2 regions of the Pseudoalteromonas sp. 23_GOM-1509m genome follow, and region 2 is predicted to be linked to the other one. Evidence: predicted binding sites of a transcription regulator. Region 2 holds the regulator's gene; the other holds the start of a gene.
What was found. The regulator sigma-54, encoded in region 2, starts transcription at its own class of promoters, with help from an activator protein. The targets are predictions, from matches to a motif close to GTTGGCACGNNNNTNGNNT.

Region 1 (15,612 bases), on a different contig from region 2:
ACGGGCAAGTTGTTGCTCACGGCCATGTTTAAGGCGCTCACGCTCTAAACGTTGGCTTACCCCAAACCCCATGTCTTGCATAATAATGTCGCTACCTGATGTAGGCCCTTGATCTAAACCTTCACGGGTCATCAATAACTTGATATTTTGATATTCAGTTTCATCCACCGAGACCACATTGCCATCAAGTTGGTAGTCAATTTTTTGTGCATCTAAAAAGTCGAGTGTTTCTATTAACTCTTCAGTTTGCATTTTACCTAAAGGGCGCATATCTGGCTGACGAGCCCAAATAATAACGAAAATAGCAATGGCTAAACAAATAGCTAATGCAACAATCAGGGTAATTTGACGTAAAACATCAACACCGCCAAGGGCACTGAAATAGCCTGATTTTTGCTCTTGTTGATCTTCGTTTTCACTTTGCTCCATCATGCCATCAGCAAGTGCCAGATCTGTAGATTGATTAGATTGCGCCACAATAATTCTCCACTACCTAGTTAAACAGGCATGTTCATAATTTCTTTATAAGACTCAACAAGCTTATTACGAACCTGTACCGTAGCTTCAAATGCCACAGAAGACTTTTGCGAAGCAATCATAGCCTCGGCAAGTGATACGCTTCTGTCGCCATTCTCTACCGCTTTTACTTTTTGCCCTGTGTCTTGCTGAAGTTCATGCACTGTATTAAGGGCATTACTCAACATGTCACCAAACTGTGCTGTAGAGGTTGATTGCACTTGCGTTGGCAAGTTATTAACTTGATTACTACGTGTGGCCTCCGCAGCCATTGATTGCATTTCTTGAAATAAAGCACTGTTTTGAATTTTCATAATTGTCTCTGATAATGCAGTAAACTCTTAAAGAGAATAAAGCACAAAACATGCCAAAAATTAAAACCAATTAAAACAACGCTTTAAGTAAAATAATTAAGCAGTCAGAGTTTTGACAGCCCTAAATTCAAGTGATTGAACTTAGGGCTTATGGGGGTTATGCTGGGAGGGAAATACCTAAATCACGCATTTGTGCTAATTTGTAGCGTAAAGTACGCGGGCTAATACCTAATGTTTCGGCGACCTCTTTACGTTTTCCTTGGCAGCGTGCCAAGGTTTCTAAAATAATACGATGTTCTTTATCTTTAAGCTCATCTTTGTAACTACCAGTATCGACGGCTAACAAATCATTTTTTTGCTCATCTGCAGGCGCTGCTTTTTCATCATAATAAGCGTTACTGAGACTACTTTTTACAGGCTCAATGTCAGCTTTAGTTTCTGCCACAAAATGCGTTGGGGCTAGATTTTCGATAAAAATAGCATGCTCATCAATACTATTTCCACTGCGTAAAATTAATGCTCGCTGGATAACGTTATCTAGTTCGCGTACGTTACCGGGCCAGCTATGGCTAAGCAGTTTTTGCTCTGCACTGCTATCTAAATACGCCATTGGCTCTTTGCTTTTACTTAAGTGACGTTCAATCAAATGCTTAGCCAACACAATAATGTCCCCTGGGCGCTCACACAGTGGTCGCCATAGCAGTGGGAAAACATTGAGTCGATAGTATAAATCTTCGCGGAACTGGTTTTCAGCAACCGCTTCTTTTAACTCTCGGTTACTTGTGGCAAGCACACGTACATCCAGTGCAATGGTTTTACGACCACCTAAACGCTCAACTTCACGCTCTTGTAGTACACGTAACAGCTTGGCTTGCAGGCCTAAATCCATTTCGGTGATTTCATCAAGTAAAATAGTACCCCCCTGCGCTTGTTCAAACTTACCAGGACAAGCCTGTATCGCACCGGTAAACGCACCTTTTTCATAACCAAATAAAGTGGCTTCGAGCATATTTTCTGGAATAGCAGCGCAATTAATCGCTACAAACGGTTCATTACAGCGTTTTGATTTGTCATGAATATAACGCGCCAGTACTTCTTTACCAGAGCCACTTGGCCCAAGCACCATCACACTGGCATCTGATCGAGCAACTTTATTAGCAAGTTCGAGTAATTGAATACTACTAGGGTCGGCGACAATGGGCCCGTCTGTTTCTTTTTCTTTTTCTGGTAAGTAACGACTCACCATATTCAATAGCACTTCTGGTGCAAATGGCTTAGCCATATAATCAATCGCGCCTAAACGCATAGCCTCTACAGCATCATCAATAGTGGCATAGGCCGTCATCATTAGTACGGGTAAATCAGGGTAATTTAATTTAATACTACGTAATAAATCCAAGCCGCTCATTGCGCCCATTTGTACATCACTGACCACCAATGAAAATACTTCTTTTTTTAGTAGCACCATGGCTTGCTCGGCACTATTGGCGGCCATACAGGCTATACCTGACATTTCAAGCGTATCAATTAATGCTTCACGAAGTCCGGCGTCATCTTCTACAACTAAAATAGTGTTACTCATTGTGACTCCCCTAATTTAGATGTGACACTAATAGGTAGCAACATACTAAAAATTGCTCCCCCTTGTGGGTTGTTGTCTGCTTCAACACGTCCCTGATGTGCACTGGCCACTGAACTTACAACGGCAAGTCCTAAACCAGTACCTTGGCTTTTAGTGGTATAAAAGGGTTCAAATATTTTTTCAGTTTGTGCTAAATCAAGCCCAGGGCCATTATCACTAACACTAATGCGGACATAATCAGGGTCTTGTATATCACGCAAAGCACTAAGATGTACTTGTGCACCACTGCCAATGACTTGAATACTATTATGAATTAGGTTTTGAATTGCGCTTGCCAATGCTGTTTTGTTACCCATAATTTCAATATCAGGCTCAGGTAAGCTCACATTTAATTCGCTATCATTGAGCGCTACCATAGCATCGGCACCGGCTTTAACTTCACTTAGTAGCTGTTGCATCGACACTTGCTCAACAACTTGTTGATCACCACTTTTAGCAAATAACAGCATGTCGTTTACTTGGGTTTCTAAATCTTTTAAACGTGACATTAATTTAGTATGAAAACTGCCGCGAGACGCTTCGGGTAAGCGTTTTGAGCCTAAATTTGCGGCATACAACATAGCCGCTGATAACGGTGTGCGTACTTGATGAGCTAAAGACGCCACCATTTTACCTAAGGCACTTAAACGCTGCATATGCGCGACTCGCTTTTGTAAGCGTCGGGTTTCGGTTAAATCGGTCATTAGTATAAGTTGCCCAGGCTCAGGCGCGAGTGCAGTAATATCGAGCTTTATTAAGCGTCCATCTTTTAACGACACTTCATGACCATCATCTTGATGAGGACGAAATGAGCGCTGAATAACGCTAAACCACTTCTCTCCTTCTAATGGCTCGCCGAGCATATCGATAGCTATTTGGTTTGCCTTAGCGATCATTCCTTTACCATCGAGTACAATCACGCCCGCAGGCATGGTATCAACCAGATGAGAGAGCCAACTTGCTTGTTGACGCAAATCACTCAACTCACCAACATACTCCTCTTGCAGTAAACATGGGTTATACTGATTAGCAGAAATAAACTGGGGTTTTAGCACACTTGCAAGGGCCATAATCAACTCTCTAAAATAATGTAGATACACTGGCTAATGCACAATATGTACCAAAATTATTTCATAATAATATCAACAATTTAAATAGTTAAAATACGTGCCGTAAAAATGACGCGCTAAGGAATAAGCATGAAAGAAGAAGCTCAGTATCGCTGTCCATGGTTAGATACTTCAAAACCAGACTACGTGGATTATCATGACCATGAATGGGGCGTACCTGTGTATGACGATCACCTACTTTTTGAGTTTTTAACGTTAGAATCGGCACAAGCAGGGTTAAGTTGGTACACCATATTAAAAAAGCGCGCTAATTATAAAAACGCCTTTGCAAACTTTGATGTAAATAAAGTAGCGGCCTTTACTGAGCAGGACCTAGAAACATTAATGCAAAATGAGGGAATTGTTCGCAACCGCTTAAAAATAGCCGCAACAATTAATAATGCAAAGTGCTTCATTGCTATTCAAAAAGAGTTTGGCAGCTTTAGTGATTACCAGTGGCGGTTTGTTGGTAATAAACCTCAGGTAAACGATTTAGAGACGCTTGCGGATTACCCCGCAGTTACTGAGGCATCAACATTATTTGCAAAAGATTTAAAAAAGCGTGGCTTTAAATTTTTAGGCCCAACCACAGTATATGCCTACATGCAGGCGTGCGGTATGGTTAACGATCATAGTAATAATTGCTTTAGAAAAGAAGAAGTTAAAAAGCTAGGCTAGGTGGGGGTTACGGGTTACGAGACGCGGGGTAAACCCGCTGACAAGTATAGCGCCGAGTTTGAATTAAACGCGGTGTTTATTTTTTCTAACCTAACACCTAGCGCCTAGTACCTAGCACATGCACTTAGCTCTCAATCTCTAGAAAGGTTATATTTTTTCATTTTTTCGACCAGTGTGGTTCGTCTTACACCAAGTACTTCAGCAGCACGGGCGACAACGTAATCAAAGCGCTCTAATGCCTGTGTGATTAAGTTAATTTCAAGCTCAGCTAAGTACTCTTTAAGCTCAATACCTTCATCGGGCAATAAACCAGGTGCGGCCTGAGCAAAGTCATCTTCTAGATCTATTTCATCTTCGCTAAATCCGCCACTAAAAATATCATTAAAGGCATCACGCTCCATCAGCTCTTCTGGGTACTGTGGCTCATAGGCTTCAACTTCAATGTAGCGGTATTTATTGGGTAAATCAGGAACATCCACCACCTTATCTGGAAACATAATAACCATTCGTTCAACAAGGTTCGCCAGCTCACGAATATTACCCGGCCAAGCATGTTCTTTTAAACTATCAATAGCACGCTCTGTAAACTTAGCCGTAGTACCGCTTTGTTCATTTACACGGCGCATAAGCTCTTTAAGTAGTAATGGTATGTCTTCTGCGCGTTGAGCAAGAGATGGGCTCTCAATAGGAAAAACATTTAAGCGATAGTATAAATCTTCTCTAAATGAGCCTTTTTCTATCATGTTTTCAAGATCACGGTGGGTTGCAGCAATCACACGGACATCAGCTTGGATCGCTTTGGTACCACCAACGCGCTCATAACTACGCTCTTGGAGCACTCGCAGTAATTTAACCTGCATTTGTAATGGCATATCCCCTATTTCATCTAAAAATAGCGTGCCACCTTGCGCTAACTCAAAACGGCCTTTTCGTGCTGAAATAGCCCCAGTAAACGCGCCTTTTTCATGACCAAATAGTTCACTTTCTAATAGCTCAGCAGGAATAGCCCCACAGTTGACCGGTACAAAAGGGCCTTTATTACGTTTAGAAAGCAAATGTACGTTACGGGCGACCACTTCTTTACCTGTGCCCGACTCACCCAAAATAAGTACATTGGCATCGGTTTTTGCAACCTGCGTAATTAAAAAGCGTAAATCTTTTACCGCTTTGGTTTCACCAACAAGACCATCAAAGGTGCTTTTCTCTTTATTATTTTTATGTTCATGCGGCAACATGCGCTGATATTGCTGACAGTCGTGTAACAGCTGTGTGGTTATTTCATGAGTAAATGGCTCACATATCAACCCCACAACATTAGCCAAACTCAACAAAGGTTTAAGCGTTTCACCAATGAGTAAAAAAGGAAATGTTGGGTATCGTTTAATTAAACTTTCGTGATCTAAAGACTGCAAAGCACCTAACACCACAATACATTCTTTGTTTTGATAGTGGCTGCATGCCTGTTCAAAGTCAGCTTCTGTTTGCAACTGTACAGCCTCACCAATAAAAGTAAGCGATGCGTATAATCCAATAGAGCGATTGTTATTATTATCTAAAATTAAGATCATCTTTAGCGAGCCATTTATTTCACTAATTTGTTTTATTAATCAAATTGTAAGCCAGTTGGGTTTGGATGCAAGCAATAGCGGCGATTTTTTGACATTAACGCCAAAAAACAGACACCCGCCCCGCAAAGCTAATACTTTATAACTAATAACTCTTTAACTATTTATAACGGCATACCGACTTAGGATGAATTATCTAACACGTTTTGCCACTGATGATGATGCGACTCTACACAGAAGAAACTCATAAAAAGTGCTATTATTACTTAAAGGTGTGACTGTTTTTGCCGATAAGTAATAGTCAAACTTATGTTGGAACTAAACTTGCTTAAGGTTCTACACAGTAATTAAAATTTGAGGAATTACCCATGGCTCATGCATCAATCAATAAATACCGTCAAATAACAGTTAGCAGCGTTAAAGAGATGACTCCCTACGACCAAGTTAAACTCGTGTTTGTAAATATTGTTGGCAAGCTCTCTGCTGCAAAAGGATTTATTGAACGTAAAGAGTTAGAAAAAAAAGGCAACGCAATCTCTGATTGTATTGTGCTACTTGGTGCGTTGCAGCAAGTGTTAAATTTTGAAGACAATAATGAAGTATCAACTAACTTAGACTCTTTGTACGATTACTGTCAGCGTTGCTTATTAACTGCAAACCTTGAAAACAACATTGATAAAATTGATGAAGTAATTACCTTAATTAAAGAGATTAAGTCAGGCTGGGAAGCAATTCCATTCGAACAAAGAGAACCACAACTGTAATGACTTTAAAGCAGGTTACGAGCTCACAAATTACTGATAGTAAGACCAGAGACTACTGCAATGAGCTGGTTAGTTTGATTACTGACTCTCAGGATTGGGATATTGAGCAAGCACTGAATATTCATAGCCGGTTAGACAGTTACATGAATGAATCTTTAAAGCATGACGACGGTTTTTATTCTGAATCTGAGCTTGAGTTTTTAATCGCATTTGTGGCACAGCTTTCAACACTATTTGATAGCGAAAAACAAAAGTTAGCGATAGAAATTATAAAGAAACAAAAAAGCAAAGGCGCGGTGAATAAGTATAAATCTAATATTTAAACATATTATTTACTTTAGGCCCCCCCTATTTTATTCCCCTTTACAGAGTGATTAAGCAGATTTTTCACTCTGTATTTTTATTTCCTCAAACCTCACTATAAAACAACACAGTTAGTTACTAACAATCGAACAAACATAAAAAAACCTGACTCATAAGCCAGGCTTTATTTGCTAAACAAGGTTAATTGTTTAGCTAGACTTTTTAACCACACCAGGTAGGTTAGCTAATTGCTGTTGCAAGTAACTCCCTGTCGAGTTTAGGTTAGCAACGAGCAAATCCATTGCGTTGTACTGGCTATATAATCGCTCTTCATATTTAGCCATACGGGTATTAAACTTTTCTACGTCAGTTTCTAGTTTAGAAATTTGTGATTCGCGACCTTCTATACGAGAGCTAATAATACCATCAGAGGCCGTATAACCTTTAATAACAGTATCTAACTGGCCAACAAAACCATCACCGTCATTTTCGCCAACAAAAAACGTTTGGATAGCTTGTGGATCACTTTCTACCGCAGCTTTAAGTGCATCAGAATCAATACTTAACTTACCTGAGCGCTCAGTTCTAATACCAAAGTTAGCTAAAAAGTCGGTATTACCATTACCCGTGCTAAATTCAGATGTTAACATCGAGCGTACTTGGTTTACTGAACCTCTAAGTAATGAATCACCCGCAAGCGCACCTACCCCCTCTTCAGCACTAGATCGACCTAACTGATTTGATAAGTCAATAAACGCATTAAACTTTTCTACAAACGATTTTAATCCAGCCGCAACATTATTATTGTTCTCTGTTATCGTTGCTTTACTTAAATCATCATCTGCGTTGTGCGTTTTTTTGGCATTAATGGTGACACCCTCAATGACATCTTTAAACTCATTTGTACTGCTTGTCGCAACAAGCGTCCCATCAATCGTAATTGAGGCATCGGTCGCTGCCGTTACTTCATTTAAATTTTCAGCATAGGTTGCAGATGCAGCATCGCTGTCATAAGCTAGTCGTGATAAGCCAGACAAATCAGTATTATTAGCATCACCAACATCATCAACCACAATCTTTATTGCGTTTTCTGCGCCAGTTTCCTTACTTGATAATACCAATCGCTGCCCCGTATCATCAGTAATAATAGTGGCATTAACTGAGTCGTTATCGGTAGAATTATTAATAGCATCACGAATATCAGCAAGGGTTGCTGTATCTGACACATCAATATTAAAATTATTACTACCTGAACTAATGGTTAGCTTACCATCACCCACAGCCTCATCACCTGCTATGGCACTTGAGGTTAACTTGTGGTTTTCAGCTAAGCTGTTTACTTTTATAGAATAGTTGTTAGTTTGCGCGTTTTTTTCAGAGCTTAAAGAGACAAAGTCATCGCTACCACTGATAGTACGCTTTTGAAAGTTTTCGATGTCCCCCAATGATTCTAGAGAACCATTAAGCTCTTCTAAAGACGCTTTTAAGGTCCCTACCGCAGAAATGTCCGTAGTAAAATTTGCTTGCTGTTGTGTTACCCGTGCTTGATAAGGGGCTTTTTCAGCATTGACTAAAGCAGTTACAATTTCATTAACTTGAAGTCCTGAACCTATACCTGTAAATGAAATAGCCATAATACTTACCCTCTTAAATTGCTCAAACTAAACTTTAAAATCAACTAACACGCCAGTGGCTTCTGCTAATTTAGCAACAATACCTAATACTTCTTCAGAGGGATATTGCTTAACTAAATCACCGCTTTCTTTATCAATTACCTTAATAACATTACGGCCAGAATCTTCATCTACTTTAAACTGTAGGCTACGATTCATTTCGCCCATAAAGTCCTGCAATTGTTGTACCACCTTCTCTAGTTTTTCAGATGACAACTCAGTTTCAGAAACTTCACTATTACTTGCCGTGGTGGTGATGGGTGTATTCTTTTGCTCATCGGCGTTTTGCTTAACTTGTGACGGGGCTTGGTAACTTGAGCTAACCTCACCTTTTTGCGCTGAGCTGATATTTAGATTTAAACTTTGCGTTTCCATAATTCGCTCCTACTATAAAGCGATATAAAGCTTTATACCTATACAAGAAAGGAAGGGTTGCCCCTTCCTTAGTAGTTAAGTATAGAGCTTATTATTAAATTAACCTAATAAGCTAAGTGCTGCCTGTGGTAACTGGTTAGACTGAGCTAAGATTGTTGTACCAGCCTGTTGCATAATCTGGTTCTTAGTTAGTTTAGCCGTTTCTGCAGCGTAATCTGTATCTTCGATACGGCTTTTAGAAGCTGATACGTTTTCTGATACGTTTGCAAGGTTAGCAATAGTGAAACCAAAACGGTTTTGTACCGCACCTAAGTCAGCACGTTGTGCATCAATTTGCGCAAGCGCCGCATCAATTGTTTCGATTGCATTTTGCGCGCCAGCACTGGTTGTACCTGAAATATCAACAGTTTCCACTGAAACTAATTTACTTGTACCACCTGTTGCTCCGATAGCTGCAGCGCCAGTACCTAAAACTTCGTTTGCCGTAGTACCTGAAACACCGATTTTATCAGGTGAGCTTAAGCTTAATGAAGATGTAACGCTCATTGCAGCATTTGCACTTGCAAGCTGAGCACCGGCTGTTAAGTTATTTTCTAAGCTTACGGTTGCATTAGCAGTGGTAGAGCCAGTAATCTGGATACCATCAACACCTTCGGTTTTAAGCGTTAGCTTACCGTCGTTTACAACTGCATCGTAACCATCAGCCTGCAAATCAGCCGCTAAACGGTCAATATCACCACCGTAGTTAGCTAAATCGTAAGAGTCAGCACCTACACCATCATCAGCACCATCAACAACACCTGAAGCACCTGTTGCGGTATTACCAATTTCTAAGATACCATCATCACCAGCACCTAACGCAGAGATTGTTACATCTAATTTTGCTGTAGCAGTAACACCTGCAGCAGCATCATTGATAGTTTTTGCAATTGTTGCAGCGCCATCGCCAGCACCAACCGCTGTAGCTTTACCATTTATAACTAAATCTGGGTCAGCAGTAGTTGCTGTAGTTAACGCTGTTGCAGCTGCAGCAACACCTAAAACAGTACCTGCACCTTCAATTTTGTTTGCACCGATAGCATCAGCAGAAACATCACGCAAACTAACGTTAATTGTTTCGTTGGCGTTAGAACCTACTTGGAACTGTTTAGTACCGAACGAACCATCTAGTAAGCTTGTACCACCAAATTTAGTCGTTTCAGCGATACGAGTAAGCTCTTGCTGTAATGCGCCAACTTCTTTTTGTAGTGCTGCACGAGCGTTAGCATCGTTTGAACCATTAGCTGATTGTAAAGATAGGTCACGCATACGTTGTAAGATGTTTGATGACTCTTGCATCGCACCTTCAGCGGTTTGCGACATTGAGATACCATCGTTAGCGTTACGCTGAGCAACACCTAAACCATTAATTTGTGAAGAAAGACGGTTAGCTATTTGTAGACCTGCCGCATCATCTTTCGCGCTGTTGATTTTCATACCAGATGAAAGACGTTGCATTGATGTACCTAATGCATCGCTAGATTTTGATAAGTTTCTTTGTGCATTTAGTGATGCAACGTTAGTATTTACTGATAAAGCCATGTTATAACTCCTGATTACTTTCGTAATGTAACTAATTGATTTTAACCAAGAGCCATCACAATAAAAATCTGTTCAAGCTCCGTTCTAATTAAGTTAACGGCCGTTATAAAATTACCTTTAGCTTTTTTTTAAAAAAAACAGTAAAAACTTTTAATTGATTGAAATGCAGACAAAAAAGCCAAGCATATTTGCTTGGCTCTTTTATAGTTAGCGGGTATTAGCCACCTAAAAGACTTAATGCCGCCTGTGGTAACTGGTTTGCCTGAGACAAAATAGTAGTACCGGCTTGTTGCATTATTTGGTTTTTAGTCAGCGTTGCGGTTTCAAGTGCGTAATCGGTATCTTGAATACGACTACGAGAAGCTGACACGTTTTCAGAGACGTTTGCAAGATTGGCAATGGTAAAGCCAAAACGGTTTTGCACCGCACCTAAGTCTGCACGCTGGGCGTCAATTTGCGCAAGCGCCGCATCTATAGTGTTAATCGCAGACTGCGCACCCGCACTAGTCGTACCTGATATATCAACACTTTCAACAGATGTTAATTCACCAGAACCACCGGTAGCTGAAATATTTGTACCGCCTAGAATATCATCTACATCAGTACCCGATATGCCAATTTTTTCTGACGAAGATAAGGTCAGTGATGATGAAACACTGATATCATTATTGGTAGCGCCACCAGCTACTGGCGTACCACCTGTTGCATTGTTAGCAATAGTAGCTGTACCGGCAGTACCTGTCATTTGAATACCGTCAACACCTTCAGCTTTTAGTGTTAACGAACCATCGTCTACGATTGCATCATAGCCATCGGCTTGCAGCTTTTCAGCAAGTCGGTCAAGATCACCACCAAATTCTGATAATTTATAAGTATCAACCGCAGCACCCGCTTTGCGAAGAGTTAAGTCGCTGTTATCTGCTGATGTTAGCCCAGCAATAGTAACATCTAATTTTGCAGTGGCAGTAACCCCTGTTGCTTCTTTATTAATGGTATCGGCTATTTCAGCAGCGCCTTTACCCGTAACACCTGCATCAGGGATTGCAACACCATTTATATTTAATCCTGCAGTAGCCACAGCGCCAGTTGCCGTAGCAAGTGGCGCTGTTTGTGTTGCAACAGCACCCAGTAAAGTACTGTTTCCTTTTACTTCATATGCACCAATAGCGTTGGCAGCTACATTACGTAAGCTTACATTAATGGTTTCATTCGCATTTGCACCCACTTGGAATTGTTTTGTACCAAATGTACCGTCAAGTAAGCTGGTGCCACCAAATTTGGTGGTGTCTGCAATTCGTGTTAGTTCTTGTTGCAGGGCTGCTACTTCTTTTTGCAGTGATGCACGGTCAACCGCACTGTTTGAACCATTCGCTGATTGCAGTGATAAGTCACGCATACGTTGCAGAATGTTTGCAGACTCTTGCATCGCACCTTCAGCCGTTTGCGCCATGGAAATACCATCGTTGGCATTACGCTGAGCAACCGTTAGGCCATTAACCTGAGAAGTTAGTCGGTTGGCAATTTGTAAACCTGCAGCATCGTCTTTTGCGCTATTAATACGCAAACCAGATGATAGTCTCTGCATTGAGGTTTCAAGTGCCATGCTAGATTTAGATAGATTGCGTTGCCCATTAAGTGATGCAACATTTGTATTTACGCTTAAAGCCATTTTACCATCTCCTAGTTTCAATCAGAATGTGGTTCAAAATATTTAAGCAAAAACCACACTGTCTATGACTAGTTGAATGCATTACTTGTGCCAACTAATAATAAAATATTAAACCCATGTTTTATAACAACTAAATAACGTTTATTACGGTATTTAATAAATAGTGAGCATTTTTTTGACAGGAGAGAAAAAGGGGGGTGACAGTTTTTTGCCGCTACGTTAAGGCAAGTTATTACCTACTTTTCTCGTAAAGTAATAACCTGCCTTCGATGGTATTTATAAATAATCGAATAATGAAAGTTTAGCCAAGCGACCAAAAGTCGCTTGTGAGGCCTGTAAACCAGACTCATGTTTAGTAAGATCGCTGATGGCTTCAGCGGCATCAATTTCAATTAGGCTGGATCTGTTTTCTTGATTATTGATATCTAGTGCACTGTTTGAATCAGTTACACGCTCAACCACATTCATGCGCCCACCTAAGCCAGCTTGTGTAAATACAATTTGCTCACTGGCGTTTTTAAGCTGAATTAAACCATCCGATAATGCTTGGTTAATTTGCGCTTCATCAAGTTGTTCGTCATTTAGGCTAATGATCAAATCTTCTAGTGTATTCAATACATTTTCTTTGCTTGGTTTCTCAAGGGTAAAATCAAGCTGCCCCGGTGCTACACCTTCAAGTTGAATTTCCATACCGGCAAATTCAATCGGCTCATCAGTTACTTCACCAGTCACAGGTGGTACAAGAGGATTACCATCACGTAATATCTCATACTGATCAGGCGATGAAGGGGTCGCACCAGGGATCACATTAACGTTATAGGTATTGATCGTTGGAGAAATAATCGGATCTGGGTCTGAGTTATAATTATCTTTATGAAAACGATCAAACTCACCTTGATTTTGAACATAAACAGTTCCAGCGGTAATACCGCCTGATGGCGCTCCATCATTCGATACCACATCAAGACGTGCATCAACTCGTTCAAATACATTAAAGCCATTATCGCTTGATTTGATCTCAACGCCTTTTGCAATGGTTACTTCGTGCTGGCCTTGATCGCCTTGGTATTCGTATTTGCCATTAGTGCTATTAAATGTATAAGTTTGAATATCGTCTTGATAGCCAGAGAAAAGGTATTTCCCCCCTTCAGATTGACTATTCATTAAGTTAAGCAGCGATTTTTGCAATTCTTTTAGTTCACTGGCAACTGAAGCTAAATCACTTTGACCTAACGAACCATTGCCCGCTCGTATAGTTAACATTTGCGCTTCTAAAATAGTGTCGTTCATACCTTGTAATAAACTTTCTTCGGTTTCTAAACGCCCTTTTAGCTGGTTAATATTCTTCGTCAGCTGCTCATTAGTTTCTATTTTATTGGTGTACAACATACCCTGCGAAATAGCAGCAGGGTTTTCTGAGGTACTCAAATATTTTTGACCTGTCGTAACGCGCTCCTGCGCACCAGCTACATTTTGTTGATTCTCAAGTATTTTATTAATGTTATTTTGATACATTAAATTATTTGATAAACGCATAATTACCTCGCCGCACTCAGTAAAGTGTCAAAAATAGAACGTGCTGCAGACAGTACTTGAGCCGATGCAGCATAAGATTGCTGAAAACGCAGCAAATTAGCTGCCTCTTCATCTAAATTTACGCCGGATAACGATTCATACCACGCTTCTGATTGCTGTGCTAAAGCATCAAATGCCGCCCCGTTGGTTTTTGCTTGACTGGTAACTACACCAACATCGGTTACTAATCCAGCATAGGCCTGGTTCAAGGTTTTATGATTATCAGCTGAGGCGCTCGCTACTACATTTTGACGTACTAAATCGGTGTTTTGTAAGTCAGCAAGTTTTTGACCATTACGGTTATCATCAAAACCGCCTTCATTAAATTCTAAATTAAAGGTATCACCTGTAGCCGGTACCCCTTCAATATTAAAGTCAAAACCATAGCCATCATAAGGAGGCCCCGCTTGCGCCAAAATATTGTTAGCAGGCGGTGTAACCGTAAACGTGGTTGTACCATTACCATCAGTAAGTTGATATTCGTTAGCATTAGCAGTTTTAACAATGTTAATAGGACCATTTGCTAAGCCTAAAGGGTTTGTAAAACTGCCGGTAGTTACATCGCTCACATCACCCGGTGAAATAGTCCCAGTGCCTGTATTATCAAGCCCGTCTGCTGTTCTAATTGGAGAGGCCAAGGCAATGTCTTCTCCTCGACCTGTTGTCAGCGATATATTGCCAGCCGCGCCACTATTAAGTTTTATCTGAAATTGATCACCGGCATTACCAGCTCCGGTTACGTTTAGCTCTAAACCAAACGACTCCCCGCTGGTGATTGCCGCAGAGTCAATAATGCCACTCGGTGGAATAACAGCTAACGATGCACTGCCTAAAGGCTCGCCTTTATTATCTATTGGCTGAATACTTACTTCGTTAGGGTTCCCCGTATAGGTGATCACAAAATCACTCGCTGGTAGTTCACTGCCTTTACCAGCTTCAACGGTTGCTGACATATTAGCTGTTCCGGTATTTGCTTGATAAACAAAAGCACTGACCGTTGGGATATCAAAAATATCTCCTCCAAGCTCACCGTTTGCATCCATTCCTAAACGGTTTTGCTGATTAAACGAATCAGCAAGCGCAATGCCCATCTGACCTATTTGATTTTGTGCAGGCACCAAAATATCGTCTCTAAATGCCAATAAGCCACCAATTTTACCTTTGAGTTTAGTGGGATCTATTTCTAGTGGAACGGCTTGGCCACCATTTACATCTAAGCGTAACTCTTTAAAATTAGCATCGGGATCGCCACTAATCGAAAATAAGTTAAATGAACCATTTTGCATAACAACCGCTTCACCTGTGCCCATAAATACTTGTTTTTCACCATTAGGGCCATCGAGTGTTTCTATATCAATTAGTTTTGATAAATCACGTATTGCTTTATCACGCTCATTGTAAGCTGAGCTAGCATCTGCTTCGTTTTTAGTGCCATGAACACCCGCAATTTCTTGATTTAACGAACTAATACTTTCGATTAACGTATTCGCCTCTTCAGAAAATATTTCTAATTGCTCATTAACCACTGCTTTTTGCTCTGAAACAATACCTGCAAGCCGGTCCATTTGATCAATCAGATTTTGCGCATCACTCATCACTAATGAACGAGCAACCGTAGATGAAGGTTGGTTAAGTGCTTCTTGTACGTTGTTAAACATCGAGTTGATACTAGTTGATAAGCTGTTTGATTTTTCTGAAAAAATTTGATCAACCCGACTCGCCTCGCTAACAAATTGATCAAAAAAGCTTTTATTTGAGGTATCTCGGTTTAATTGCTTTTGTGCAAACTCATTTAATAACCGGTACGTTTGACCGCGGCCCACCTGATTATCAATCATGGTAGTAAATTCAGTTCGCTCTCGTACATAC
Region 2 (15,612 bases):
GGTGATTAAACTTATTAACCATACGCGAACCCTATATTATGACCAATAACCTATTTAAAATTTTAATTGTTCCCTCACTATTAATTGCTTTTAACAGTAATGGCGCTGAACCTGCTGAAGCCCCCGCTGCTAATCAAATTTCAATTAGTGCAGATAAGCAAGAAGGTCAATTAAAAGAAAACGTAGGCATTTTTGAGAAAAATGTTGAAATTATTCATGGTAATCGCCGTATCACAGCTGACCGTTTAGAAGTGCATAAACGCGATGATCTAGGCGATAACAAACAGTTATTAATTGCCACAGGCAGCCCTGCATATTTTGAAGAAACACAAGCTGATGGCACTATAATGAGCGCCAGTGCTAATGAAGTGCGTTACGATGTGTCGCTGCGTTTTTTAACCTTAATCGGCGATGCAAGCATTGCTCAAGCAGGTCAAAAAATAACAGCTAAAAGTATCACTTACGATATCGAGCAGCAGTTAATTAGCGCAGAAAAAGACGAAAACTCAACAGACCGTGTACACACTATTTTAGTCCCTGTTGAAAATAAAAAAGAAGATGATAAAGGCCAACCATGAGCACATTAAAAGCAGAGCTATTAGCTAAAAGCTACAAAGGTCGTGAAGTTGTAAAAAACGTTGGCCTAGAGGTTGAAGCTGGCAGTATTGTGGGGTTACTTGGCCCTAATGGTGCAGGTAAAACCACCACTTTTTATATGATTGTAGGCCTTGTGCCTAGCGATAAAGGCAAAATATCAATTGATGATAAAGATATTACTTTATTACCGATGCACAGCCGAGCGCGTTTAGGGATTGGTTATTTACCGCAAGAGTCGTCTATTTTTAGAAAGCTGACTGTTTATCAAAACTTAATGGCTATCTTAGAAACACGTAAAGAATTAAATAAACAACAACGCGAAGATACCTTAAATAATTTACTTGATGAATTTAGCATTCAGCATATCCGCGATAGTCAAGGTATGGCTTTATCAGGTGGTGAACGTCGCCGCGTTGAAATTGCTCGCGCGTTAGCAGCAAACCCTAAATTTATCCTTTTAGACGAACCCTTTGCGGGGGTTGATCCTATCTCAGTATTAGATATTAAAAAGATTATAGAGCATCTTAAAAACCGAGGAATTGGCGTACTTATCACAGATCACAACGTACGCGAAACTCTTGATGTTTGTGAAAAAGCCTACATAGTTTCTCATGGGGAGTTAATTGCATCAGGCACTCCAGAATATGTATTAAACGATAAAACAGTACGCGATGTTTATTTAGGCGAGCAGTTCAAGCTCTAATATGTGTGTTATTACACTAAGCATCTGCTAAGATTAATTATACTAATTTAAAAGGATTGTTAGAGATACATGAGGCAATCATTACAGCTGCGCATGGGCCAGCAACTTACAATGACTCCACAGTTGCAACAAGCAATTCGCTTATTGCAACTCAGTACATTGGATCTCCAGCAAGAAATTCAAGAAGCGCTCGATAGCAACCCCTTGCTTGAAGTTGAAGAACACGATTACAGCGAAGACACTGCAGGTAAAAACGAACAAAAAGCCGATAACGATGACTTAACGCTAAGTGCCTCAGCTGACGATAAACCTAGCGAGTATGAGCAAGATAGCGGCGAAGCAATGACCAAAGACACCATTAGCGATGATATGGCTATGGATGTTACTTGGGATGAATATATGAGCGCTGCGCCTGCCTCTTCATCGGGCCCAATGCCAGAAGATGAATCTATTTATCAAGGCTCTTCGACTGAAACGCTGCATGAGTATTTAATGTGGCAACTTCAACTGACGCCGTTTAGTCCTACCGATGAAGCGATAGCTATTGCAATTGTAGAAGCTGTGGACGATTCAGGGATTCTAACCCTTAGCTGTGAAGAAATATTAGAAAGCTTTAACCAAGAAAACGACGGCGAAGATGAAGTTGAACTTGACGAAATAGAAGCGGTACTAAAGCGTATTCAACTATTTGATCCAGTGGGAATAGCCGCGCGTAGTTTACAAGAGTGCTTGTGTATTCAGCTAAATCAATTTGATAAAGACACACCTTTTTTAAACGAAACAAAAATGATCTTAACCGATCATATTGATTTACTTGCTGCACGTGACTATCGCACGTTAATGAAAAAAACAAAGCTTAAAGAAGATGAGCTTAAAGAAATCATGACGTTGATTCATACGCTCAGCCCAAAACCGGCAGACACTATTGTTAGAGAAGAGTCTGAATACGTTATTCCTGATGTGTCGGTTAAGAAAGTTAAAGGTCGTTGGGTAGTTGAATTAAACCCAGATAGCATGCCTAAGATCAGAGTAAATAGCCAATATGCAGCTATGTCGCGTACGGTTAAATCAAGTGGTGATAGCCAGTTTATTCGCTCGCACTTACAAGAGGCTAAATGGTTTATAAAAAGCTTAGAAAGTAGGAATGACACGCTACTTAAAGTAACCAACTGTATTGTGCAGCAGCAACAGGCCTTTTTTGAACACGGTCCTGAGGCTATGAAGCCTATGGTGCTTAACGATGTGGCTGAAATGGTGGAAATGCATGAGTCGACTATATCGCGTGTTACTACGCAAAAATACATGCATACACCACGTGGCATTTTTGAGCTTAAATATTTCTTTTCAAGCCATGTAAGTACTGAAAATGGTGGCGAATGTTCATCAACAGCAATACGTGCATTAATTAAAAAATTAATCGCTGCAGAAAACTCAGCTAAACCATTGAGTGATAGTAAAATTGCAGATATATTGGCAGAGCAAGGAATTAAAGTAGCGAGGAGAACCATTGCAAAATATCGCGAATCTCTAGCTATTCCCCCGTCTAATCAACGTAAAAGTTTGATTTAAGGCGTACAACAAAGAGGAAAATGTTTATGCAACTGAATTTAACTGGTCGCCATGTAGATATTACCGACTCGCTTAGAGACTACGTAAATAGTAAATTTTCGAAGTTACAGAGGCACACTGATCACATAACGAATGTGCACGTTATTCTCGATGTAGAAAAACTAAACCAAAAAGCTGAAGCAACCGTTCATGTTAGTGGCGCTGAGATTTTTGCCTCTACTGAGCATCAAGATATGTATGCCGCTATAGACTCGCTCATTGACAAGCTAGATCGTCAAGTAATTAAACACAAAGAGAAACTTGCTCGACACTAACACTATGAAACTAAGCTCACTTATCTGTCAGGACTGCAGTAAAGCTGCGGTCCTTTTTAATAGTAAAAAAAGAATTTTAGAATTTATCAGTGAATTGGCTCACAATAAGCTGCCCTATTTAACACAACAAGATATTCTTAATGCATTAACTGCAAGAGAAAAGCTTGGAAGTACAGGCATTGGCCGAGGCATTGCTATTCCACATGGTCGCATGAGTGGAGCTCAAGAGCCCCTTGCTTTGATTTTAGTGAGCGAAACAGCTATTAATTTTGATGCGATTGATAACCGGCCGGTTGACATTTTTGTCGCGTTAATTGTTCCCGATGGCGATAATCAGCAGCATTTGAAGACGCTAGCCACGATTGCTGATAAGCTCAATGATAAAGAATTTTGTAAACAGTTACGCGCCGCCAAATCGGATAGCGAACTGTATCAGGTTATCGTCAGTCAATCGTAGTAATAAAGAAAGGTGATAAATGGAATTAATAATTATAAGCGGTCGTTCAGGCTCAGGTAAATCTGTGGCGTTACGCGTTGTGGAAGACTTAGGTTATTATTGTGTAGACAATATTCCTCTTAATTTATTACCATCATTAGTGCGCAGTGTTTCCGACAGTTATAATAAAATTGCCGTGAGTGTTGATGTACGTAACCTACCTAAAGAGCAACAGCAGTTTAATGAAATCATTGAATATTTACCTGGTTTTACTAAACCAACGGTATTTTATTTAGACAGTGACGATCAAACATTAATAAAACGTTTTTCAGAAACGCGACGTCTCCACCCTTTATCTATTGATTCTTTGCCGCTTGATTTAGCCATAAAAAAAGAAAAACAACTACTTGATGTATTGATTAACCGTGCTGATTATATGATTGATACCACGGATTTAAGTGTGCATCAGCTTGCTGAGTCTATTCGTGAAAAAATACTCGGAAAAAAAGATAAACAACTGATCATTACCTTTGAGTCATTTGGTTTTAAACACGGCATCCCTAAAGAAGCAGATTACGTATTCGATGCCCGATTTTTACCAAACCCGCATTGGGAGCCTGAACTTAAGCCACTTACAGGGCTGGACCAACCAGTAAAAGACTACCTAGCAAGTCACAGTATAGTGCAAAAATTTACATGGCAAATTCAAACATTTGTGCAAACATGGCTGCCGCATTTAGAACGAAATAACCGCAGCTACTTAACCATTGCAATTGGCTGTACCGGTGGGCAACACCGCTCTGTTTATTTAGCGCAAACCATTGGCGAAAGCTTTGCAATGAGCCATCCTAATGTAAAAATTCGCCACCGAGAACAAGAATAATACCGAGTGAGAACATGCAATGCGCTTAGAAAATACATTTTTAATAAAAAACAAATTAGGATTACACGCTAGAGCGGCGACAGTATTAGCTCAGCTTTCTGTGCAATTTGATGCCACAATCACTTTATTTCAAGATGACAAACAAGCCGCTGGCGATAGCGTGCTGGCACTTATGTTACTCGAAAGCAGCCAAGGCAAAGAAGTTAAGGTGGTATGCGAAGGCCCCGACGCTGAGCCTGCACTTAGCGCAATAGGTGAGCTCATCGACCAACGATTTAATGAGCAAGAATAAAAAAGTTCATTATTAACTCATCATCCTAAGCTTAGGTTAATAGTGGTTGAGGTAGTTTGCTCACATAAAGTAAGATAAACTAAAATTGAATAGCATTTATACCCTTCCAGCATGTAATACAATTTAATTAAGGACGCCAATGCCTGAAGCTTTAGAACAAGATATTCCACTACAACAACTAAAACAGGTGACTAAGTCACTAAATAGTGGTCAATTTGTTCAAGTTAGACGCATGCTGGCAAAAACGGCGCCTTGTGATACCGCACTTCTTTTAGAATCATCCCCGCATAAAATTCGCCGTATGCTCTGGCAGCTTGTTGATCCTGATGTACAAGGTGATGTGCTTGAAGAGCTTTCTGAAGATGTACGTTTGGGCATTATTGCGCAAATGGCACCCGAGCACATTGCTGCTGCAACCGAAGACATGGGTCATGATGACTTAGGGGAAGTACTACGTAGCCTACCTGACACTGTTTATAAAGACGTTGTTAGCGCTATGGATATTCAAGATAGAGAACGTGCAACGCAGGCTTTATCGTATCAAGAGCGCTCTGCTGGCGCATTGATGAATATAGATACCGTTACTATTCGCCCCGATGTGACTCTAGATGTGGTACTGCGTTATATTCGCTTACGCGGCGAATTACCTGAGGGTACAGATGACTTATATGTGGTTGATGAAAATAACTGCTTTTTAGGCGCCCTATCGCTGAGTACTTTATTAACCAACCCCCCTGAAAAAATTGTTCATGATTTAATGGATGAAGACTGTGAGTCTATTCCTATTTCAATGGATGAGAGCGAAGTTGCACAATTGTTTGAGCGTCATAATTGGATATCGGCACCGGTTGTTGATGACAACGCACACTTGCTTGGGCGGATCACCATTGATGATATCGTTGATGTTATTCGTGAAGACGCTGAGCACAGTTTACTGGGTTTAGCGGGTTTAGATGATGAAGAAGATACCTTTGCACCTGTGTTGAAAAGCTCTAAAAAGCGCTCAATTTGGCTGGGTGTAAACTTACTAACTGCATTGCTAGCTGCAATTGTGGCGAGCTTTTTTGAAAACACCTTAGCTATATTACCAATTCTTGCTGTGCTCAATGGCATTGTCCCGTCAATGGGTGGGGTTGCAGGCAGCCAAACCTTAACTTTGGTTATTCGCGGTATCGCGGTGGGCCATATCAACCAAACTAACCAACGTTTTTTATTATTAAAAGAACTCGCTATCGGTGCGATTAACGGTATGGTTTGGTCTATCCTAATTGCCGGTGTTGTTGCGCTTTGGCAATGGGATTTCAAACTCGGTGGTGTTTTAGCGTTTGCTATGTTTATGAATTTAGTTGCAGCAGGTATTGCGGGTGCTAGTATCCCACTATTGCTTAAAAAAATGAAAATAGATCCAGCACTTGCAGGCAGTGTGGTACTAACCACAGTAACTGATATTGTTGGTATATTTGCCTTCTTAGGTACTGCGACTTGGTTATTGATTTAATCTTTTTATAAACGTTTTTAAACAAAAACACCGCATCAATACGCGGTGTTTTTGTTTAAGCCGATAGTTACTTTACATAAGTTAAGGCTACTTAGCGCGCTGGCGATTACCACCTACCTTAGGCTTAGTGTTGGCTTTTTTAAACTGGCTAAAGCCAGTATGACGAGTAAGCGCAGGACGACCGCCCTTATTGCCTTTACCGCCTTTGGTTTGCCTTTCATCTCGGCCTTCTTCTGGCACTAAACAATTTGGACCTTTACCAATAAGCTTGGCTTTGCCCATGTTACGCAGGGCTTCGCGGATCATTGGCCAACCGGCAGGATCGTGATAGCGTAAAATTGCTTTATGCAAACGACGTTGACGCGCTCCCTTAGGCACAGCAACTTGCTCAGTATTATTTTTAATATTACGAAGCGAGTTCATTTCAGTATGATAAATGGTGGTTGCGTTGGCCATCGGTGATGGATAAAAATTTTGTACCTGATCAAGCTTAAAATCATTCGATTTCAGCCACAAAGCCATGTTTACCATGTCTTCATCTTTAGTCCCCGGGTGAGCAGAAATAAAGTATGGAATTAAATACTGCTTTTTACCCGCTTCTTTTGAGTACTTATCAAATAACGCTTTAAATTCATCATAGGCGCCCATACCTGGTTTCATCATTTTTGATAATGGGCCATCTTCTGTGTGTTCAGGTGCTATTTTTAAATATCCACCAACATGATGGGTTACTAGCTCTTTAACGTAACGAGGATCACGTACAGCAAGGTCATAACGCACGCCCGAAGCAATTAAGATCTTTTTGATCCCTTTAACCTCACGCGCCTTTTTATATAAGTCGATAGTGGGTGTGTGATCGGTATCCATATGCTTACAAATATCAGGATACACACACGACAAGCGACGGCACGTACTCTCTGCTTTTTTACTGGTACAACGCAGTTTGTACATATTTGCAGTTGGCCCACCTAAATCAGAAATAACCCCAGTAAAGCCCGGCACTTTATCTCTAATTTGTTCAATTTCTTCGATAATCGATTCTTGTGAACGGCTTTGTATTATGCGCCCCTCATGCTCGGTAATAGAACAAAACGAACAGCCGCCAAAACAGCCGCGCATAATATTTACCGACGTTTTAATCATGTCGTAAGCGGGGATTTTATTATCGCCATAACTTGGGTGTGGAATACGCTGGTAAGGTAAACCAAACACGTCATCCATTTCCTGAGTTTCAAGCGGATAAGCCGGCGGATTCACCCAAATAGAACGATCGCCATGACGTTGAAATAACGCCCTTGCACAACCTGGGTTGGTTTCTTGATGTAAAATACGTGATGCATGGGCATACAAAGGCTTATTAACGCTAACCTGCTCAAATGCCGGCAGTTTAACGTAAGTTTTTTCCCACGGCTTAGGACGAGCAGGCTGGATGGTAATTGGTTTTGCAGCTTCTGCTTGTAAATCGATGCCGGCTTGCTTAAATTCTGATTTAGCACAGCCCACATCATCCGCGCCATAAGGATTAGGAATAGGGTCTATTTTACCAATTTTATCAATCGCTGTTGAGTCACTGCCACGCCAACCAGGTAAAGGCTCTTTACGAATAACTGCCGTGCCTCTAACATCCTGTATGGTATCGATGGTTTCACCGGCAGCGATACGATGCGCTACTTCAACTAACGGGCGTTCGGCATTACCATAAATTAAAATATCGCCTTTAGCGTCAAATAATACGCTACGACGTACTTTTTCTTGCCAGTAATCATAATGAGCAATACGGCGCAGACTGGCTTCAATGCCCCCTAACACTAATGGCACATCTTTGTAGGCTTCACGACAGCGTTGTGAATAAATGATCACTGCGCGATCTGGGCGTTTACCGCCGACATTTCCTGGTGTGTATGCGTCATCATGGCGCATTCGTTTTTCAGCGGTGTAACGATTGATCATCGAGTCCATATTACCGGCTGTAATACCAAAAAATAAGTTAGGCTTACCCAATGCCATAAACGCATCTTTAGAGTTCCAATCTGGTTGAGCAATAATGCCCACTCTAAAACCTTGCGCTTCTAGCACTCGGCCAATTACGGCCATCCCAAAACTAGGATGGTCTACATAAGCATCACCGCTAATAATAATAATATCGCAGCTATCCCAGCCAAGCGCGTCCATTTCTTCGCGTGTTGTTGGTAAAAATGGAGCTGTGCCATAACACTCAGCCCAATACTTGGGGTATGAGAATAAGGCGCGATCAGCTTTTAATGTGCTCATAAAATTGGCCGTTCAATAACAAAAGGCGCGAATTATACCCTATCGACATCCCCGTTGATATAGCACAAAATGAAAGCGCTGATTAAAAATTGTTTACCTTTATTGCATTACTAAAACTAATAAATCATCTAAACTTATTACGGCTAATGTCTGCTTTTGGAATAATACAAGGTAGATAAAATAGATCAAAAGCAACCGCGACTTCGTTAAACTATTAAATTATTAATAATTGATAGACGCTGTAAATTAAAATAGATGAGGAATACCTATTAAACTACTTAAAAAAATAATGCAGTTTTCAATCATATTGCTTCTGGTTTTTGTTGTCGTTGGATTATTGTTACCACAAAATTATCATGTGCAAAAAAGTATAAAAATTAATGCACGCGCTCCCGTAATAAAGTCATTAGTAGAGGACTTTACCCAGTGGTATAAATGGTCGCCGTGGCAACAAATAGACCCTAATATTAAGTTTAATATTGGAGAACCGAGCTCTGGCGCAGGAGCCTACCAATCTTGGGAAGGTAAATGGGGCAAAGGCGAAATGACAATATCGTCATTAAGCGATAATGAAGTTGTATTTAGTGTGTTATTTAATCAAGAGCATATTATCACTAGCAAATTGCTATTTAGCCCGCACACAAAAACCGTCACGTGGCATATAGAAGGACAAGCAACGATGCCACTTATTTCTGGGTACGTTGCTATATTTGCTGAAAATATATTAGGTAATATAGTGACCCTAGGGCTAAATAACTTAAAAACGGTCGCTCAACTCAGTGATGCACAAGCAATAATGGAAAGCCATGACAGTCAAAACCGCACAAGCCAGGATTAAACTTGCCAATATTATTGAGTCACTGCTAGGTTACTCGGTCACAAAAGTGAGTAATACACCTGCCATTGATGAAAAAACCTATAATCCTCAAGGTAAAGCCAAATCGCTTTATAGTATTAATAGCGAGCATTCAATTTTAGCGCGTGCTCAAAAACGACAAGACTTACTACTGATTAAACAGCAACAAAATATTGAGACTATTTTATCCTTAGCAATGGAGTTTTGTCCTGATGTTGCTTGCGCTAAGCAGCCCGATGCTGATTGGGTGGAGCACTTTATAGCCTTATGTGAAGATACCTCAAATCAATCTATGCAAGTGTTGTGGGCAAAAATTTTTACTGGCGAAACCATTAGCCCAGGTACTTTTTCTATTAAAAGTTTACAAACACTTAAGCACATGACCCAGCGCGAAGCCGATTCATTAAGAAAGTGCGTGTCTATTTCTGGATATAACGAAAAGGATAGCAGCCACCTAATATTCTTGGGGTATTACAAAAAACCCTCATTATTTGATTTACTAGGTAAAGGCAATAAAGTGTCATTAAGCATAGGTAAAAGCGGCGTGAGCTTTCCAGACGTACTAACTTTAATGGATTTAAACTTGCTGTATCGTAAAGAAATAGAGTCAGCGGCATTAAAAGTAGGACAAGAGTTCACCCTATCCTTTTTATCACAAAAACTAACCTTAAAAGCAAAAAGTAACGATTTGGTGCTTAGCTATTATAAGTTTACTCAAACAGGTGATGAACTATTTAGATTAATGAACTACCCGATTAACAAGGTGTACAAACAGTTAATTGGTTCAGCATTTGAAGGGGAGTTTGAATTAGTTTGGCATTCTTTAAAATAGCAAACAGAGATGACTAAAGCGTGTGTTAGCTTTTAAAAATAAGAGCCACACAAGGTGGCTCAAAATAATACTTTAATTAAAAGTGAACCTGAATACCGGCAAACGGCCCCGATGCATCAATATCAGTATTAATATCATCGACATCATCAAGTTCTAAAACCATAGAGCGGTAGCCCGCTTTAACCGCAACATCAACCGCTAGGTTATCAATAAACTCCCAAGCAATACCCATTTGGTAATCTTGTACTTTACTGTCATCTATGGCTAAAAAGCTGCCTTCAGCAAAAACACTTAAACCACTAAATGGTAAACCCGCTTCAAAACGTCCATATACTAACGGCACAACACCAGAGAACTCTTCGATTTCAGTAAAGTTAGCGCCACCTTGTTGTGATGTACCTGTTACAACAAGCTCACCATCAAACTGCTTAGCATTAAGACCTAAATCAATTGAGATTAAATCGTTATCAAAAATCTCGTAGTAAAGAATATAATCAATGTGCGATAAGTCAGTCACTGAATTAACATCAGTGCCAACAATATAATCAGTACCGTTAAAACTAAATGTGTCTTCAAGCACTGTTGAGCCGTTTAATTCAAGCTCAGTGTATTTTAACTTTAAGTTTGGCACTAATGGCACTGGGTGCTCAAGCGCAGCGTAATAACTTACAAAGGTTTCATCTTCAAAGTTGAAGTTTTGCAGGGCGTTATTGTTATCAGAAAAGCTACCGTCATTATCTGCTTTCCAACCATCAACCCCTACATATAAACCCAATACAGTGTCGGCTTGTGCTACAGGGGCTAAACATGCCATTGATAAGGCTGCTGCTATACAATACTTTTTCATTTTTTATCCTTGCGCTAATAATTCGCTAAGTTCAATTAGTGCCGCATTGGCTCTAGAAATATAATTTGCCATAACAAGTGAATGGTTGGCGACATAACCAAATCCATTACCGTTTAAAATCATTGGGCTCCATACCGTTTCTTGGGTTGCTTCAAGCTCGCGAATAATTTGTTGCAAGCTGACACGGGCGTTCTTTTTATCAAGCACATCGGCAAAATCATATTCAACCGCCTGTAAAAAGTGCAGTAAAGCCCAAGTGGCCCCACGTGACTCATAAAATACATCATCAATTTCCCACCATGATGTTTTTATTTGTTGTTGTAAAGGCGTATAGGTGGCCTGTGTATTTGAAGAGTTACCGGCGAGGTCAGTGTTAACCTTATCTTGACCCACGCTTGCACTTAAACGCTGACTTAAGCTGCCTAAACGCTTTTCAGCTTCTTTTAACCAACTGCGTAGGTTATCTGCACGAGAGTAAAATTGGCTATCGCGCTCATGCTGATTGGCTATTTGAGAACGATATACCATTAAATAATCAATTCCTTTTTGGTATTCACCCTCAGCACTTGGCCATGCCCATGCTTCAGAGCTGATATTAAATTGTGGCTGAGCTTTTTTGAGCGCTTCGTGTTCAGTTGATTGCGATTGTGAGCGGCTAAAATCTTTTCGCATAGACAACGCTAAATCACGCACCATTTCCAGCGCACCATACTCCCAGGCCGGCATATTGTCCATTATTACGCTCGGTGGTAGCACATCATTTGATAAGTAACCGCCTGATTTAGTTAAAAGCGTATCAGCTACAGTGATGAGTGTTGAAGTTGTTACATAACCTGTGACTAGTTTTTCACTGCGTTGCTGCGCTTGTTGCTTAGCATTTTGCACAACATCAAAACGTGAAGGCTCTATACTCCAGTACACTGCAATGGCGTAAAACACGACAAATAACAGTACCAGTGCCGTTATTATTTTTCCTTTATGCTGTGACATTTATCCTCCTAATGATGACTATGATCTTTCGATGCTTTTACCGGCTCTGCTTGTGAGGCTAACGAAACGACTTTTGCATTGGTAAATACTCGGTTCCCGTCTTCAAAATATAGCGTGAGTTTACGTTCTTGACCTACTTTTAACGGTTCTTGTGGTTCAAACACCATTAAATGATAGCTGCCTGGCTTAAAATCGAGTTGTTGGTGAGCTTTAATAAGCAATGATTCGACTTTTTGCATTTTCATCATACCGTCAGCGTGAACGTGCTCATGAATTTCAACACGCCCTAGGCCATCAATTGTCGCTTTAGTCAAGGTTGCTGGTACATTGCTGTGGTTTTTAATACTAAAGTAAGCCACACTGGCTTTGGTTGCCGGCAAAAACTCTCTTACTTGCGCATGTGTTACTTGTAGCTGCGCAACAACACTATCGTGTTCATGTCCTTCGTGCGCCATTAACGAAGACGAAAAAACACCCACCATTAATGCACTTGCTATCGAAATACATTGTTTAATCATCAGTAAAATCCTTGTTAAAACAAAAAAATATAGTTCAAATTTATCATAATTCCCCTATGTTAGGCAGCTAATTTAAGCTCAAGAGACGACTTTTTTGTTATCTGCGATTAACCAACACAGCCCTGCTACAAACAATAACGGCCAAGCAATCATCAATGATCCGAATAAAAAAGCTAAAATAGTACCAGCCAGTGCCACCATCGCCGCGCCAACTAACCCCATCGTCACTAAAGCAACAATCGCAATAACAACGATAATAGCAACTAATGCACCAATGAGCTCTATACCTGTCCAGCTAATATCTGAGATCCATAGCGGAAACTGCCACACATCAAAGTGAATAATTGAACCGCTATTAATTAAAAACAACGCAACAATAACTAGGCACACGGCGAATGTTTTCATGCTGCTCTCCTTACACTGCTTTTTCTTCAAGGCAACAGTGAGCAATTAAATAACCTAGCGCCACTGCAAACGGAAAACTTAAAAATAATAAAACAGTCACTAAGCGAGTAGACCATACCGGAAAGTCTAGTCGGTAAGCTAACCCACTACAGACGCCTGATATTTTTTTGTTAAGCGTATTTTTGTACCAACGACGGTGTGTATTAAAACTATTCATAACAATCTCCTTAAGCTGTTTGTTTATTAGCAGTATTTAAACTTGCTTTTAAACTAGCCAGTTCTGCATCAATTTTTTCATTTTTAACCAGTGACTCAATTTGCATAGCTGTATTGCTCGCAGTATCTGTGAGCTCATACGCTTCAACTTGCGACTCTACACTTTCAACGCGGCGCTCTATTTGCTCAAATCGTGATAAGGCAAAAGCCACTTTATCGCTTTGTAGTTGCGTATTTATTTTTGCCCTTGCCTCAACTACGTTTTCACGCTTTGCAAGTTGTGCTTGCTTTGCTTTTGCCTGCGTCATTTTTTGCTGTAAGCGCTCGCAGTCTTCAGTGATTTTAGTAATCGATTGTTGTAATGCCTCAAGCTGCGTTTGCAAGCACCCTATGCTTTGTTCAACTGTGTGTTTTTCGGCTAATGCTGATTTAGCTAAATCGTCACGATTTTTTGTCACAGCATGCTCAGCTTTTAATTGCCAATTTGCGAGCGCTTGCTGTTTGTTACTTATTTGACGTTTAATGCACTTTTCTTCACATAAAAGTGCAGCTGCCGTACTACGACACTCATTAAGCGCTTCTTGCATTTCAGTAAGCATTAAATTGAGTAACTTTTCTGAGTCTTCTGCTTTATCAAGCATAGCTACAATATTTGCTTGAATGACGTCGTTTACGCGGTTAAATATGCCCATGTTATTCTCCTGATGATTTTTATTTATACATCAACAGGATTCCAAGAGTTATGCCAACAACTTAAAATGGTTTTATTTTCATTAAATATCATGTGGTTAAGTTATTTTAAGTAGGTAAATTAATGACTCGCCACTGAATGAAATTAAGTCGAATTGGCTAATAAATTAAACTTTTGACCAAAATTTGGGATCAAAAAAAGCCACCTGAGGTGGCTTTTTCTATACAGAGGATCTGTTATTCGGGTACGTAACTTAGTGCTTTATCCATAACACTTAGATCAGCTTGCTTGCCATGGCCATTTTCAGATAAATGGCGTCTAAAACCACGCGCACCGGGTTGTCCCTGAAAAATACCTAACATATGGCGAGCAACATGCCAAAAGTTAGCGCCTAAACGCATCTCTTCTTCAATGTAATCATACATAGAGCGCACAACATCATGACGTGTCTGAGTATTAGCAGCGTCACCATATATTTTTTCATCCACTTCATTTAGCATAAATGGATTGCTGTAAGCCTCTCGCCCAACCATCACTCCATCTATGTACTGTAAATGCTCAAGGCTTTGCTCAATGGTTTTAACACCGCCATTAATACTTAAATCAAGTTGTGGATAATCTTTTTTAAGCTGGTAAACGCGGGGGTAGTTAAGCTCAGGAACTTCGCGATTTTCTTTTGGACTCAATCCTTTTAGCCATGCCTTACGGGCATGAATAATAAAATCATCACAGCCTACTTTATGCGATGCTTCAATAAGCGCACATAAAAATTCATAGGAATCTTGCTCATCTATACCAATGCGCGTTTTAACCGTAACAGGAATACTGACTTCACTTTTCATTGCAGCAACACACTCTGCCACAAGCTCGGGCTCTGCCATTAAACAGGCACCAAAACGCCCATTTTGCACACGATCAGACGGACAACCTACGTTAAGGTTTATTTCATCATAACCGCGCTCACCTGCAAGCTTGGCACACTGTGCTAGCGCTTGCGGATCTGAGCCCCCCAGCTGCAGCGCTACTGGGCCTTCATGTTGATTAAAGTGCAAATAGTCACCACGGCCAAACAAAATAGCACCTGTGGTGATCATTTCAGTGTAGAGCACGGTGTGCTTTGTCATTTTACGATGAAACGTACGACAATGGCGATCAGTCCAATCGAGCATGGGGGCAACAGAAAAGCGTCGATTTAAAGTACGTTTATCCAAAATGTAGTCCTCAAAAATTTATAATTTAAGCACAGCTTAAAAGGCGCTGCATTTTACACAAAAGCCCCATGCGCAGCAATATTAAGCAAACACCTGCAAGCCAAAGTATTGTGCGATACCGTTTAAAATATTCGTTACTGCGACTGAGCTTAAAATTAACCCCATAATTCGACTAATAATACTTGCCCCACTATCACCTATTATTTTATGTACATGCGTAGCAAGTAATAACAAAATAAGTACCACCACTAAAACGGCCAGCATCATTGATGAGGTAATCATTTGTTCAACCCAGGTATATTCTTCATTACGCGTCATTAATACAGCACCTAACATAGCGCCTGGGCTTGCAATTGAGGGTATAGCCAGCGGAAAAATAGCGGTTTCAGTGCTATCGCGAACACTTTTAATTTCAGCTTCGGGTTTACTTTCACCAAACGTCATGGAGAGTGCAAAAATTAATAAGATCAACCCACCGGCTAT

Region 1: fliS (flagellar export chaperone FliS) is a predicted target of sigma-54. The motif match lies at 6,115-6,133, and genes of this name have one in related genera.

Annotation. Positions count from the first base shown of each region.
Region 1 is NZ_KI912433.1:308,369-323,980, forward strand. It holds gene fliF (flagellar basal-body MS-ring/collar protein FliF) at 1-477, opposite strand, end outside; gene fliE (flagellar hook-basal body complex protein FliE) at 498-830, opposite strand; gene N523_RS0114820 (sigma-54-dependent transcriptional regulator) at 988-2,412, opposite strand; gene N523_RS0114825 (sensor histidine kinase) at 2,409-3,521, opposite strand; gene N523_RS0114830 (DNA-3-methyladenine glycosylase I) at 3,651-4,238, shown strand; gene N523_RS0114840 (sigma-54 dependent transcriptional regulator) at 4,370-5,806, opposite strand; gene fliS (flagellar export chaperone FliS) at 6,172-6,567, shown strand; gene N523_RS0114855 (hypothetical protein) at 6,567-6,890, shown strand; gene fliD (flagellar filament capping protein FliD) at 7,080-8,504, opposite strand; gene N523_RS0114865 (flagellar protein FlaG) at 8,532-8,918, opposite strand; gene N523_RS0114870 (flagellin) at 9,018-10,499, opposite strand; gene N523_RS0114875 (flagellin) at 10,717-12,168, opposite strand; gene flgL (flagellar hook-associated protein FlgL) at 12,445-13,704, opposite strand; gene flgK (flagellar hook-associated protein FlgK) at 13,707-15,612, opposite strand, start outside.
Region 2 is NZ_JADO01000011.1:151,385-166,996, reverse strand. It holds gene lptC (LPS export ABC transporter periplasmic protein LptC) at 1-49, shown strand, start outside; gene lptA (lipopolysaccharide transport periplasmic protein LptA) at 39-578, shown strand; gene lptB (LPS export ABC transporter ATP-binding protein) at 575-1,300, shown strand; gene N523_RS0105435 (RNA polymerase factor sigma-54) at 1,370-2,869, shown strand; gene hpf (ribosome hibernation promoting factor) at 2,896-3,183, shown strand; gene ptsN (PTS IIA-like nitrogen regulatory protein PtsN) at 3,188-3,640, shown strand; gene rapZ (RNase adapter RapZ) at 3,660-4,502, shown strand; gene N523_RS0105415 (HPr family phosphocarrier protein) at 4,522-4,794, shown strand; gene mgtE (magnesium transporter) at 4,934-6,292, shown strand; gene N523_RS0105405 (YgiQ family radical SAM protein) at 6,380-8,563, opposite strand; gene N523_RS0105400 (SRPBCC family protein) at 8,853-9,401, shown strand; gene N523_RS0105395 (TIGR03899 family protein) at 9,370-10,251, shown strand; gene N523_RS0105390 (TIGR04219 family outer membrane beta-barrel protein) at 10,328-11,098, opposite strand; gene N523_RS0105385 (DUF2333 family protein) at 11,102-12,088, opposite strand; gene N523_RS0105380 (copper chaperone PCu(A)C) at 12,097-12,606, opposite strand; gene N523_RS0105375 (hypothetical protein) at 12,685-13,011, opposite strand; gene N523_RS0105370 (PspC domain-containing protein) at 13,022-13,228, opposite strand; gene N523_RS0105365 (PspA/IM30 family protein) at 13,239-13,919, opposite strand; gene dusA (tRNA dihydrouridine(20/20a) synthase DusA) at 14,155-15,087, opposite strand; gene N523_RS0105355 (MarC family protein) at 15,211-15,612, opposite strand, start outside.